Regions from separate parts of the Micromonospora sp. NBC_00858 genome, predicted to be linked through region 2. Evidence: riboswitches for the same ligand, from Rfam matches in the RefSeq annotation. Region 2 holds a riboswitch; each other region holds the start of a gene.

Region 1 (3,268 bases), 2.2 Mb from region 2:
CTTGTGGTGCGTGTGACCGTGGAGCCCGGGCCAGCGCCCGCCGCAGGCCCGGCTGAAGAGCCATTTGAGCAGGTCAAACGCGTGAGACGAGGTGCGGGATGAGTAGTCCCGGTACACCCGGCGGTAAGCCGGGTCCGCAGCGGGCCACCGACCGGGCGCCGGCGCTCACCGAGCCGGCCCGGGCGTACGCCGAGCTGGCCGCCGGCAACCGGCGCTTCGTCAGCGGCGCCCCGCGCCACCCCAACCAGGACGCCGGGCACCGGGCGGCGGTCGCCGACGGACAGCACCCGTTCGCGGTGATCGTCGGCTGCTCCGACTCCCGACTGGCCGCCGAGATCATCTTTGACCGGGGGCTGGGCGACCTCTTCGTGGTCCGCACGGCCGGGCACACGACCGGCCCGGAGGTGCTGGGCAGCGTGGAATACGCGGTGACCGTGCTCGGCACCCCGCTGGTGGTGGTGCTCGGCCACGACTCCTGCGGTGCGGTCCAGGCGGCCCGGGAGGCAGCCGCCACCGGCACCCCGCCCCGGGGGCACCTGCGTGCCGTGGTCGACGCCGTGCTGCCCAGCCTGCGTCGCGCCGAGGCCGAGGGGGTGGACGACATCGACGGCATCGTCGACATCCACATCGCGCAGACCGTCGAGGCGCTGCTCGGCCAGTCGCCCGTGCTGGCAGCCGAGGTGGCGCAGGGGCGCTGCGCGGTGGTGGGGGTGTCGTACCGGCTCGCCGCCGGCGCGGTGCGCCCGGTGGCCGCCGTGCCGGCTACCGCCACGGCGCTCGACGTACCGACCGGGCCCAGCACGGCGGCCAGCCCGACCGCGCCCGCCGCCGCCTGACGCGACGAGGGCCGCCCCGCGACGCGGGACGGCCCTTCGACGGGTGGACATGCGGTCAGAGCATCGACATGTGTACGTGGTCGGTGTGGTTCGACGGCCCGCTGTACGACTTCCAGCCGGTCGCCGGGAACCAGATCTGTCGGTTCCAGATCACGTAGTAGATGCCGAGCCGGTCGGCGTTGCGGATGAGGAACGCGGCCACGTTGTTGCCGTACGTCCGGGTGTCCTCGTTGTGCCACGGGCTGAAGCCGCTCTTCTGCAACGACCAGTCGCAGGCGCGGCCCTTCGGGTGCTCCCACGGCCCGCCGGAGCGGTAGCAGCCGACGAACCGGTTGAAGCCGGCCCGCTTGACCTCCTTGTACGCGTGCAGCGTGCGCGGGGTGACGCAGCCGGAGGTGGTGGGGTCGTTCTCGCTGCACGACTCGGACTTCCAGTCACCGTCGGCGGTCCGGTTGGGGCCGATCCGGGCGACCGGTGAGGTCGCCGACACCAGGCCGCCGGTGAAGCCCTTCCCACCGACCAGCGCGAGCGCCTTGTCGGCGTCGCGCTTCTCCTTCGCCATCAGGGCGGTCTGCTTCTGCTGCTCGCGGACCTCCGCGTCGAGGGCCAGCTTGGCCTGCTCGGCGCGGGACTTCACCGTGTTGACCTCGGAGAGCTTCTTCTCGTTGACCATGTTCATCTCGTCGAGCACCGCGGCGCGCTGGACGAACGAGTCGGGGGCGTCGCTCTCCAACAGCATCGCGATCGCGCCGATCCGGCCGGTCCGGTACGACTGGGCGGCGATCTGCCCGACCTGGGGGGCCAGCTTCTCCAACTCCGCGTTGGCCCGGTCGACCTCCGCCGCCAGCTCAATCTGCCGCTTCTTGGACTTGTCCAACTTGGACTTGGCGGCGGAGTAGTCGCGGTTGGCCTTCTCGATCACGTCGTTGAGCAGCGCGGGCTCGCCGTCCTCCTCGTGCCCGGACGGTGTGGGGGTCGTCGGGGCGGCGTGCGCCGGGAGGGGGCCGGCGAGCACGGTCAGTGCGGCGATCACGGCCACCACGGGTGTCAACCAGCGGCGTAGGGGTGCCGTCACAATATTCCCTTCCGTCGACCGCCGACCGGGTTAGCTGACGGGTTCGGGGCGGAAGTGGCCCCTACCGCTGACGCGGATTCACCCCACGTGCCTGGGTCCCCGGCTCGCCAGCTGGCGATTGGGCGGTGGCACCGCAGGCGCTGCGTCGCGCCTTCAGCGGTAACCGGCAGCGAGGTTACCCGAGAGTCGACCGGCTGAGCTACGTCCAGATGCCGACTAAAAGCGTCATTTCGCCATGGCGCTGAGTGACCAGTGACGCGGTTCTCAGGGCGGATGCCCCACCTCGTCACGCTGAGGAGTGTCACCATGCCGTCTCCGTGCTCCTGTCCGGCTCGTGCCACCGGTCGGTGGCGGTGGTTGGGGGTGTGGCCCGCGCCGGATCGGGTCCGGTTGGGTCGGGTCGACCCGTGCGCGGTGAGCTGAGTGCGGCCAGTGCCTCCGCGCGGTCCGGCCTGGGTCGCTCGGCGGGCGGCTCGGCGGCCGGGTCGGCGGGCAGCTCGGCACCCGACCGGCCGGCTGCGGTCACCACGGCGGCCAGTCCGGTGGTCAGCGGTACGGCTGCGATGAGGCCGAGCGTGGCGACCGCGCTGCGGACGATCTCCTGCGCGAGGAACTCGCTGGTCAGGATCTGCCCGAGCGGCCGCGAGTCGGCGGTGAGCAGGAGCAGTAGCGGCAGTGAGGCGCCCGCGTACGCCAGCACGATGGTGTTGACGGTGGAGGCGATGTGCGCCCGGCCGACTCGGGTGGCCGCCCGGTAGAGCTGCAACCGGGTCAGCCCGGGGTTGGCGTTCGCCAGCTCGGTGACGGTGGCCGCCTGGGTGACCGTCACGTCGTCGAGGACCCCGAGCGAGCCGATGATGATCCCGGCGAGCAGCAGGCCGTGCAGGTCCACGTTGGCCTGGAACATCGACAGCGTGGTGGCGTCCTCGCTGCCGAAGCCGGTGAGGTGGGTGGCGGCGGTGGCGATGGTGGCGAGCACGCCGGTCAACACCAGGCTGCCCAGGGTGCCGAGCACCGCGACCGAGGTCTGCGCGGTGACCCCGTGCGTCAGGTAGAGCACCACGAACATGATCAGGGCGGCGCCGACCACCGCCACCAGCAGCGGTGATCGGCCAGCGCCGATCCCCGGGAGCACGAAGGTGAGCAGGATGGCGAAGCTGGCGGCCAGCCCAGCCAGCGCGGCCAGGCCCCGCCACCGGCCGAACGCGACGATCGCGGCGGCGAAGACCACCGCCAGCCAGACCAACGGCGTGCCGCGCTGGTGCTCCGCGATGTTCCAGCTGCTGGCGACGGGATCGGCCGGATCGGTCAGCTCGACCAGGATGACCTCGTCACCGACCTCGACCCGGGGTGCGCC
Region 2 (3,268 bases):
GAGATCCGCCGGCTCTACCCCGACCTGCTGCTGCCGACAGCCGTCCGCTCCACCGGGGTCGATCCGGTCGAGCTGGTGGTGCCCCCCACCGCGCTGGAGACCGCGATCGTGGAGGCGGCCACCGGCCTGCTGGCCGAGGTCGAGGGCACGGTCGGGGTGATCACGCCGGTCCCCCGCCGCGACGAGGTCGCCGGTTGGCTCGGCGTGCTCGGCGCGCCGCGGCTGCAGGTGGTGACCAGCCTGGAGGCCAAGGGCATGGAGTACGACGGGGTGGTGCTGGTCGCCCCGAGCGAGATCCGGGCGGATCCGGGCGCGGGCGTGCGCACCCTCTACGTCGCGCTCTCCCGGGCCACTCAGCGGCTCACCACCATCGACCCGATCGGCTGACCTGCGGCGGTAGCCCCCACCGGGCGACCACCGGCCTTACACTTGCATACATAGCGATGTGCGCATACATTTGACCAAATCCGGACCGACGGCGGAGGGTGGTTTCGTGGGCGCAGGTCATGACCACCACCATGCGTCGGTCGCCAACGCCGCGCACCAGCACCGGGGCCGACTCTGGACGGCGTTCGGGCTGCTCGCCGCCCTGATGGTGGTCGAAGCGGTGGCCGCCTTCCACACCGGCTCACTGGCCCTGCTCTCCGACGCCGGGCACATGTTCACCGACGTGCTCGGCATCGGGATGGCGCTCGCCGCGATCACCGCCACCCAGCGGACCACGGGCGACCCGCAGCGCACCTTCGGGCTCTACCGGCTCGAGGTGCTCGCTGCACTGGCCAACGCCGTCCTGCTCTCCGGCGTGGCGGTCTACGTGGTGCTCGAGGCGATCGGCCGGTTCGGCGACCCGCACGAGGTGCTGGCCGGCCCGATGCTCGCGGTGGCCACGCTCGGCCTGCTCGCCAACCTGGCCGCCTTCGCCCTGCTCCGCTCAGGTGCCCGGGAGAGCATCAACCTCCAGGGCGCCTACCTGGAGGTGCTCGGCGACCTGCTCGGCTCGCTCGGCGTGATCGGCGCGGCGCTGCTCATTCAGGTCACGGACTGGTGGTGGGCCGACCCGCTCGTCGCGGTCGCCATCGGCGTGTTCATCCTGCCGCGCACCTGGCGGCTGGGGCGGGCCGCGGTCCGCATCCTGGTGCAGGCCGCCCCGGAACACCTCCAGGTGACCGCCGTACACGACCGGCTGGCCGCGGTGCCCGGCGTGGTCGAGGTGCACGACCTGCACGTCTGGACGCTCACCTCGGGCATGGAGGTGGCCTCCGCACACCTGACGATGGCGCCCGACGCGGAGGTCGGCGCGGTGCTCACCGCGGCGCGTACCGCCCTGCACGAAGACTTCCGGATCGAGCACGCGACGTTGCAGATCGAGCCCGGCGCCGCCCCTGGGGCCTGCGGTTCGATCCGGTGGTAACGCCTTTTTCTGGAGCTTTCATCAACTTCGCCCGAATTTACCGTGACGACGCACGCACCGTCCGTCACATCGGCTGCATCAGTCCCACCGGCCCCGGTAGGCTCGGTCCCGGCCTCCACCCGGCGGCGCCCTAACGGCGCCGGTGGCGGCCGCCGCCTAATCGCCCGAGCGGGCGAACCGGGGAACCATGTTCCTGGGGTGCATCCGCGTCAGCGGTAGGGATCTTCCGTCCCGAACCCGTCAGCTAACCCGGTCGGCGGCTGACGGAAGGACATGCGTAGTGGCACCAGCACGACCGCCCGCCGCCCGACTGGCGGCCCTGATCGTCGCGATGCTCGCCCTCGGCGTCGCACTCCCGGCCGGCGCCGCCTCGGCCGCTCCCCAGACCGCCCTGCGGGCCGCCGCGGCACCCGACGGCGACGAGGAGGGTGGCACCCCGGCGCTGCGGGCCCAACTGGAGGCGGCCAGCAAGGGTTACCTGGACGCGAAGCGCGCCCTGGACACCTCCGTCCAGCGGCAGCAGCAGCTCACCACCCAACTGAAGACCACCGAGACCGAGCTGACCGAACGCAGCGGCAAGGTCGGCGAGATCGCCGGGGTGGCCTACCGCACCGGCCGGCTCGGCACGATGTCGGCGTTGCTCAACAGCAACACCCCGGAGGGCTTCATGGACCGGGCCGCCGCGCTGGACGCGGTCGCCGCCAACGAGGACCGGGTGCTGCGCGAACTGCTCGCCACCAAGGACGAGGCCAGCCGCACCCGGGTGGCCCTGGACGGCGAGATCCGCGAACAGCGCAAGCAGGTCACCGTGATGGCCAAGCGCAAGGAACAGGCCGAACGGGCCCTGAAAGTGGCTACCACCAACCAGACCACGGCCGACAGCGGCTCCAACCGGGGCACCTCCGCCGCCAACGCCCAGGCCGCGCCGCGCAACTCCGACGGCTCCTGGCCGTCCGAGTCGTGCAGCGTCAACGACCCCACCCCGGCCACCGGCTGCATCACCCCGCGCACCCTGCACGCGCTCAACCAGGCCAAGGCCGCCGGCTTCACCCGGTACGTGTCCTGCCACCGCTCCGGCGGCTCCGGTGAACACCCGAAGGGCCGGGCCTGCGACTTCGCCGCGCAGACGAACGGCTTCGGCGGGGACGCCACCGGCGGCGACAAGACGTACGGCAACAACCTGGCCGCGTACTTCATCCGCAACGCCGACCGGCTCGCCGTGCTGTACGTGATCTGGTACAGGCAGATCTGGCTGCCCAGCAGCGGGTGGAAGTCGTACAGCGGGGCGGGTGGCGACCCGTCCAGCGACCACACCAACCACGTACACCTGTCGGTGTACTGACCCGACCCGGCCGGCGCCCCGCTGAGCGGGGCGCCGGCCGGAGTACGTCAGCGGGCGTACCCCGGATGTCGCCGGCGGTCGGACGACCCCGGCCGGGTCCGGCGGCAGCATCGCTCGTATGCGTCGACTACCGCCCAGCGCTCGCAAGGCGCTGCTCACCCTGCACCTGGTCACGTCGCTCGGCTGGCTCGGCACCGACCTGGTGCTGCTCACCCTCGGCGTCGCGGCGCTGCGCGGTGCCGACCCGGCCGTCGTCTACCCGGCCGCCGCGTTGGTCGGCACCGTGCTGTTCGCTCCGCTGAGCGTGCTGGTCTGGCTGGTCGGCGTGGCCAGCGCGCTGTTCACCCCGTGGGGCCTGCTGCGCTACCGCTGGGTCGTGACCAAGCTGGTGATCACCACGGTGATGGTCGGCCTGGTGCTGTTCCTGCTCACCCCGAACCTGCGGCACGCCGGTGCGCTGGGCGCCGCCCTGCCCGCCCGGGACCGCGCCGACCTGGTGATCGCACCTGCGGTGT
Region 3 (3,268 bases), 3.8 Mb from region 2:
GTGGCGTGGTGGCACCCGACATCCTGATCGTGCAGCAGGTGCGCGGCACCGGCCAGGCCGAGGCGTACGCCGACCAACTGTCGGCCAAGTTCGGCTACCCGGCAGGCACCTACGGTGCGATCGTGGCGTGGAGTGACCCGGAGCCGTGGGGCAGCACGCACAAGTGCAGTTCGCAGTCGCTCGGCGACCTCAAAAAGAAGCAGACCAACGGGATCATCTGGAACACCCGGACGCTCAGCCTCGCCGCCGGTGACATCTCGAAGTACTGGAGCGCGGGCTGGCTCAAGCCCGGCACGGCCTACGCCAACGGCGCCGGGTGCACCCTGTACAAGCCGCCGAACAGCGACCCGGACAGCACCGACTACTACAAGTGGAAGCGGACCAGCGCCATCGCGGCCCGGTTCACCATCAAGGCCACCGGCACCAGCGTGTTCGCCGCGACGATGCACCTACCGCAGGAGAACCGGCAGAACGCGTGCGCTGGCGACGGCGACCGGGGCATCGCCAACAGCGGCATCCACCTCGGTGCCGACGCGACCAGCCTGCTGAACGCCTCCACGATCCGCGTCGTGGGCATCGACGCGAACCGCACTGGCATCGCGCCCGGCACGCTGGGCGGGTACGGCATGACCGGCTACGGGTCGAAGGCCACCAGCGGCTCCAGCAAGATCGACTATCTCTTCGTGAAGGGCAGCGTGCAGCCGTCCGGCATCGACCACACGGTCAGCGGGACGAAGTCGAACCACCTCGCGCTGTACGGCTTCATCAGCTACTGATCGCACGGACAGAGACGCCGCGGGCGCCGGCCCCTTGTGGGGGACGGCGCCCGCGGCGGCTACGCCCGGGTCAGGCGGAGTAGCCCCGAGTGGCGATCCAGTTGGCCAGGTTGATCGTGGTGATCCAGTACGACGGGTCGGCCGCGTTGGCCGAGTCGGCGATCCGCACGGTCCGGCCGTTGTCCTTGTAACCCACCACGGCGATGTAGTGGCCGCCGCCGTAGGAGTGCCAGCCGCCGTCGGTGTCGGTGGCGTCGCCGGCGACGTTGGCCACCACGCCGCGGCCGTCGGTGATCGCCTTGACCACGTCGGCCTGGAGCTGGTCCATCTGGGCCGGGCTGGGCGTGCCAGCGAACATCCGGGTCCGGTACGGGGAGCCCTTCACCTCGGCGTTGAGCACCCGAGTGGTGTCCAGGGCCGAGTTGGTGCCCATCTCGGTGGTGCCCAGCTCGGCGCCCAGCTCATCCTGGGTGCGGTCGATGCCGGCGGCGCTGAGGGCGTTGCGGGTGGCAGCCGGGCCGCAGTTGAAGTACGTGTTCTGCACCTGGTAGTCGTAGTCGAGCACCTTGGTCGCGGGCGGCTTCGGCTTACTGGTCAGGTCCGGGTTGCTGCTGGCCTTGGCGGCGGGCGACGCGGCCTTGGTGGCCGGCGCGGGGGCAGCGGTGGTCGGCGCGGTGCTGGCCGAGGGGGACGCGGCACGCGCCTCGCCACGGGAGGCAACGGAGTCGCTGCGCATCTCGGCGACCGTGGTCGCGGTGTGCTGGCTGGCCGGGGCGTCGTCGGCGCCGGCGAACAGAGCACCGGTGGTGGTCGCGATCACGAGGGCCGCGGCGGAGGCGGTGACGATCTGGTACGGGCGCTCGGTGGTGAGGCGGCGGAGCTGACGCTTCAGGGTGTGCTTCACGGGGTCCTCCACGGATCAGGGGGAGAGCGGCACACCGGAGCCGGACCGGTATCCGGGCAGGCGCCAGCGCGCGGACCGTGGTCCGCGGATGATGAACCGCTCAGGGGAATGCCCGGCGCGGCCGGGCGGAAGAGGCGGTGACCCGGGGGGTCAGCTCACCGTCACTGGACGGATAAGCGGGGGTACCGCGGCGCCGTGGAGGCGGGGGAACAATCGAGAGGTCGAGAGTTGCTGCACGACGATGGAACTCCTTCCGACACCGCCTACCGGGTTAGCTGACGGATTCGGGCGGGAAGATCGCCCTACCGCGGGCCGTGGCTCGCGGATTCACCCCGGACTTACTGGTGGGTCCCCGGTTCGTTGATCACGATTAAGCGGGTCAGCGCGGCGTCGCCTCTTGCGATCGGTTACCGCACCGGACGGGACGACACTACTGGCCGCTCCGCACCCTGCCAAGCCAGGTTCACCTGCGTAAACCTGAACTGTCGCAGCAATTTCTGCGCGTATTGCCACTGACGCGACTCGATGGGACAACCGGTTACGGCGGCGCCTGCGGGCGACAACCGGACAGGCCGTCGGCAACGGCCTCGAATTCGTGGGAACAATGCTGCCGATCGAGCCGTCCGCCCGATTTCGAGTGAGTGTGACCGGGCTCACGGCCTAATTGACGACTCAGCCAACCCGGGCCGGCCGCCAGCGCGTCGCGGCCGCCGGACGGAGCACTGCGGTCATCGTCCGACGCGCCGGCAGCGGGTTCGGACGCAGCCGGGCCGCCGCCGCGTACGCCTCCTCGGTGAGGGCCCGGGCCGAGGAGGCCGCAAGCTCCGCGTCTCGCCAGGCCGACCGTTCCCGCCCGGCGGCGGCCCGGTAGTCGGCGAGCCTCGCGTCCCGGACCGCCCGGTTGAGCAGCACCTCCTGCTCAACCGGGTGCCGGCGGGGGTCCCAGCCGTGCCGCTGCCCGAACACGTCAGCGAGCTGCCCCATGGACAGGTCGCCGCGCCAGTACGCCGCCATCGCCGCGCGATGCAGATAGCGCTCCCGGGCGGCGTACTCGGCGGGGGTACGCGGGGTACGAGGGGTGGGCAGTGCCGCGGCGCCGGCGAACCGACGGGCGGCGGTGTCCGCCTCGTCGTACCCGGCCCACGCGCGTTCCACCTGCTCCTGAGCGGCCAGCCAGTCCGCGCGTCGGCGGCGGGCGGTCTGCGCCGCGCCGGCCGCCGCGACGGCCACCTCCTCGGCGTACCGGCGCAGGTCGGCGGCCTCGGCGGCGGCCACCTCCCGGTCGGTGGGCGCCGGAGTCGGGTCGACCGCCGGCCGGTCCCGCTCCGGGCGGGCGACGAGCACGGCGAGCACGGTCAGCGCCAGCAGGAACAGGGCCGACCAGATGGCGACGGCCTGCGGCACCTCGGTCAGGAACTGGTAGAAGACGACGGTCTCCATGGTGGGCACCTCGGGGAGAGAGCGATGCGATGGGGATCCGCACGGGCCACCCAGGCTTCGGCGGGGCCACGGGTCCGGCGGGTGTGGAGCTGATGAGTCGACAGGCGCGGCGGCGGGACGCTCGTCCCGGTGGCTCAGCGCCCGGGTG

Evidence for each region. A riboswitch is a leader RNA that binds a small molecule or an ion and turns the genes downstream of it on or off. The one in region 2 is predicted to bind cyclic di-AMP.
Region 1: linked by a shared signal. The riboswitch ahead of OG990_RS26815 (hypothetical protein) and the one ahead of OG990_RS01120 (coiled-coil domain-containing protein) in region 2 are both predicted to bind cyclic di-AMP.
Region 3: linked by a shared signal. The riboswitch ahead of OG990_RS19285 (C39 family peptidase) and the one ahead of OG990_RS01120 (coiled-coil domain-containing protein) in region 2 are both predicted to bind cyclic di-AMP.

The regions. Positions count from the first base shown of each region.
Region 1 is NZ_CP108828.1:5,752,894-5,756,161, reverse strand. It holds gene OG990_RS26820 (carbonic anhydrase) at 99-836, shown strand; gene OG990_RS26815 (hypothetical protein) at 892-1,911, opposite strand; cyclic di-AMP (ydaO/yuaA leader) riboswitch at 1,915-2,046, opposite strand; gene OG990_RS26810 (YibE/F family protein) at 2,213-3,268, opposite strand, start outside.
Region 2 is NZ_CP108828.1:225,555-228,822, reverse strand. It holds gene OG990_RS01130 (HelD family protein) at 1-387, shown strand, start outside; gene OG990_RS01125 (cation diffusion facilitator family transporter) at 494-1,411, shown strand; cyclic di-AMP (ydaO/yuaA leader) riboswitch at 1,555-1,686, shown strand; gene OG990_RS01120 (coiled-coil domain-containing protein) at 1,692-2,753, shown strand; gene OG990_RS01115 (hypothetical protein) at 2,872-3,268, shown strand, end outside.
Region 3 is NZ_CP108828.1:4,145,709-4,148,976, forward strand. It holds gene OG990_RS19280 (hypothetical protein) at 1-776, shown strand, start outside; gene OG990_RS19285 (C39 family peptidase) at 847-1,680, opposite strand; cyclic di-AMP (ydaO/yuaA leader) riboswitch at 1,926-2,067, opposite strand; gene OG990_RS19290 (hypothetical protein) at 2,353-3,120, opposite strand; gene OG990_RS19295 (hypothetical protein) at 3,255-3,268, opposite strand, start outside.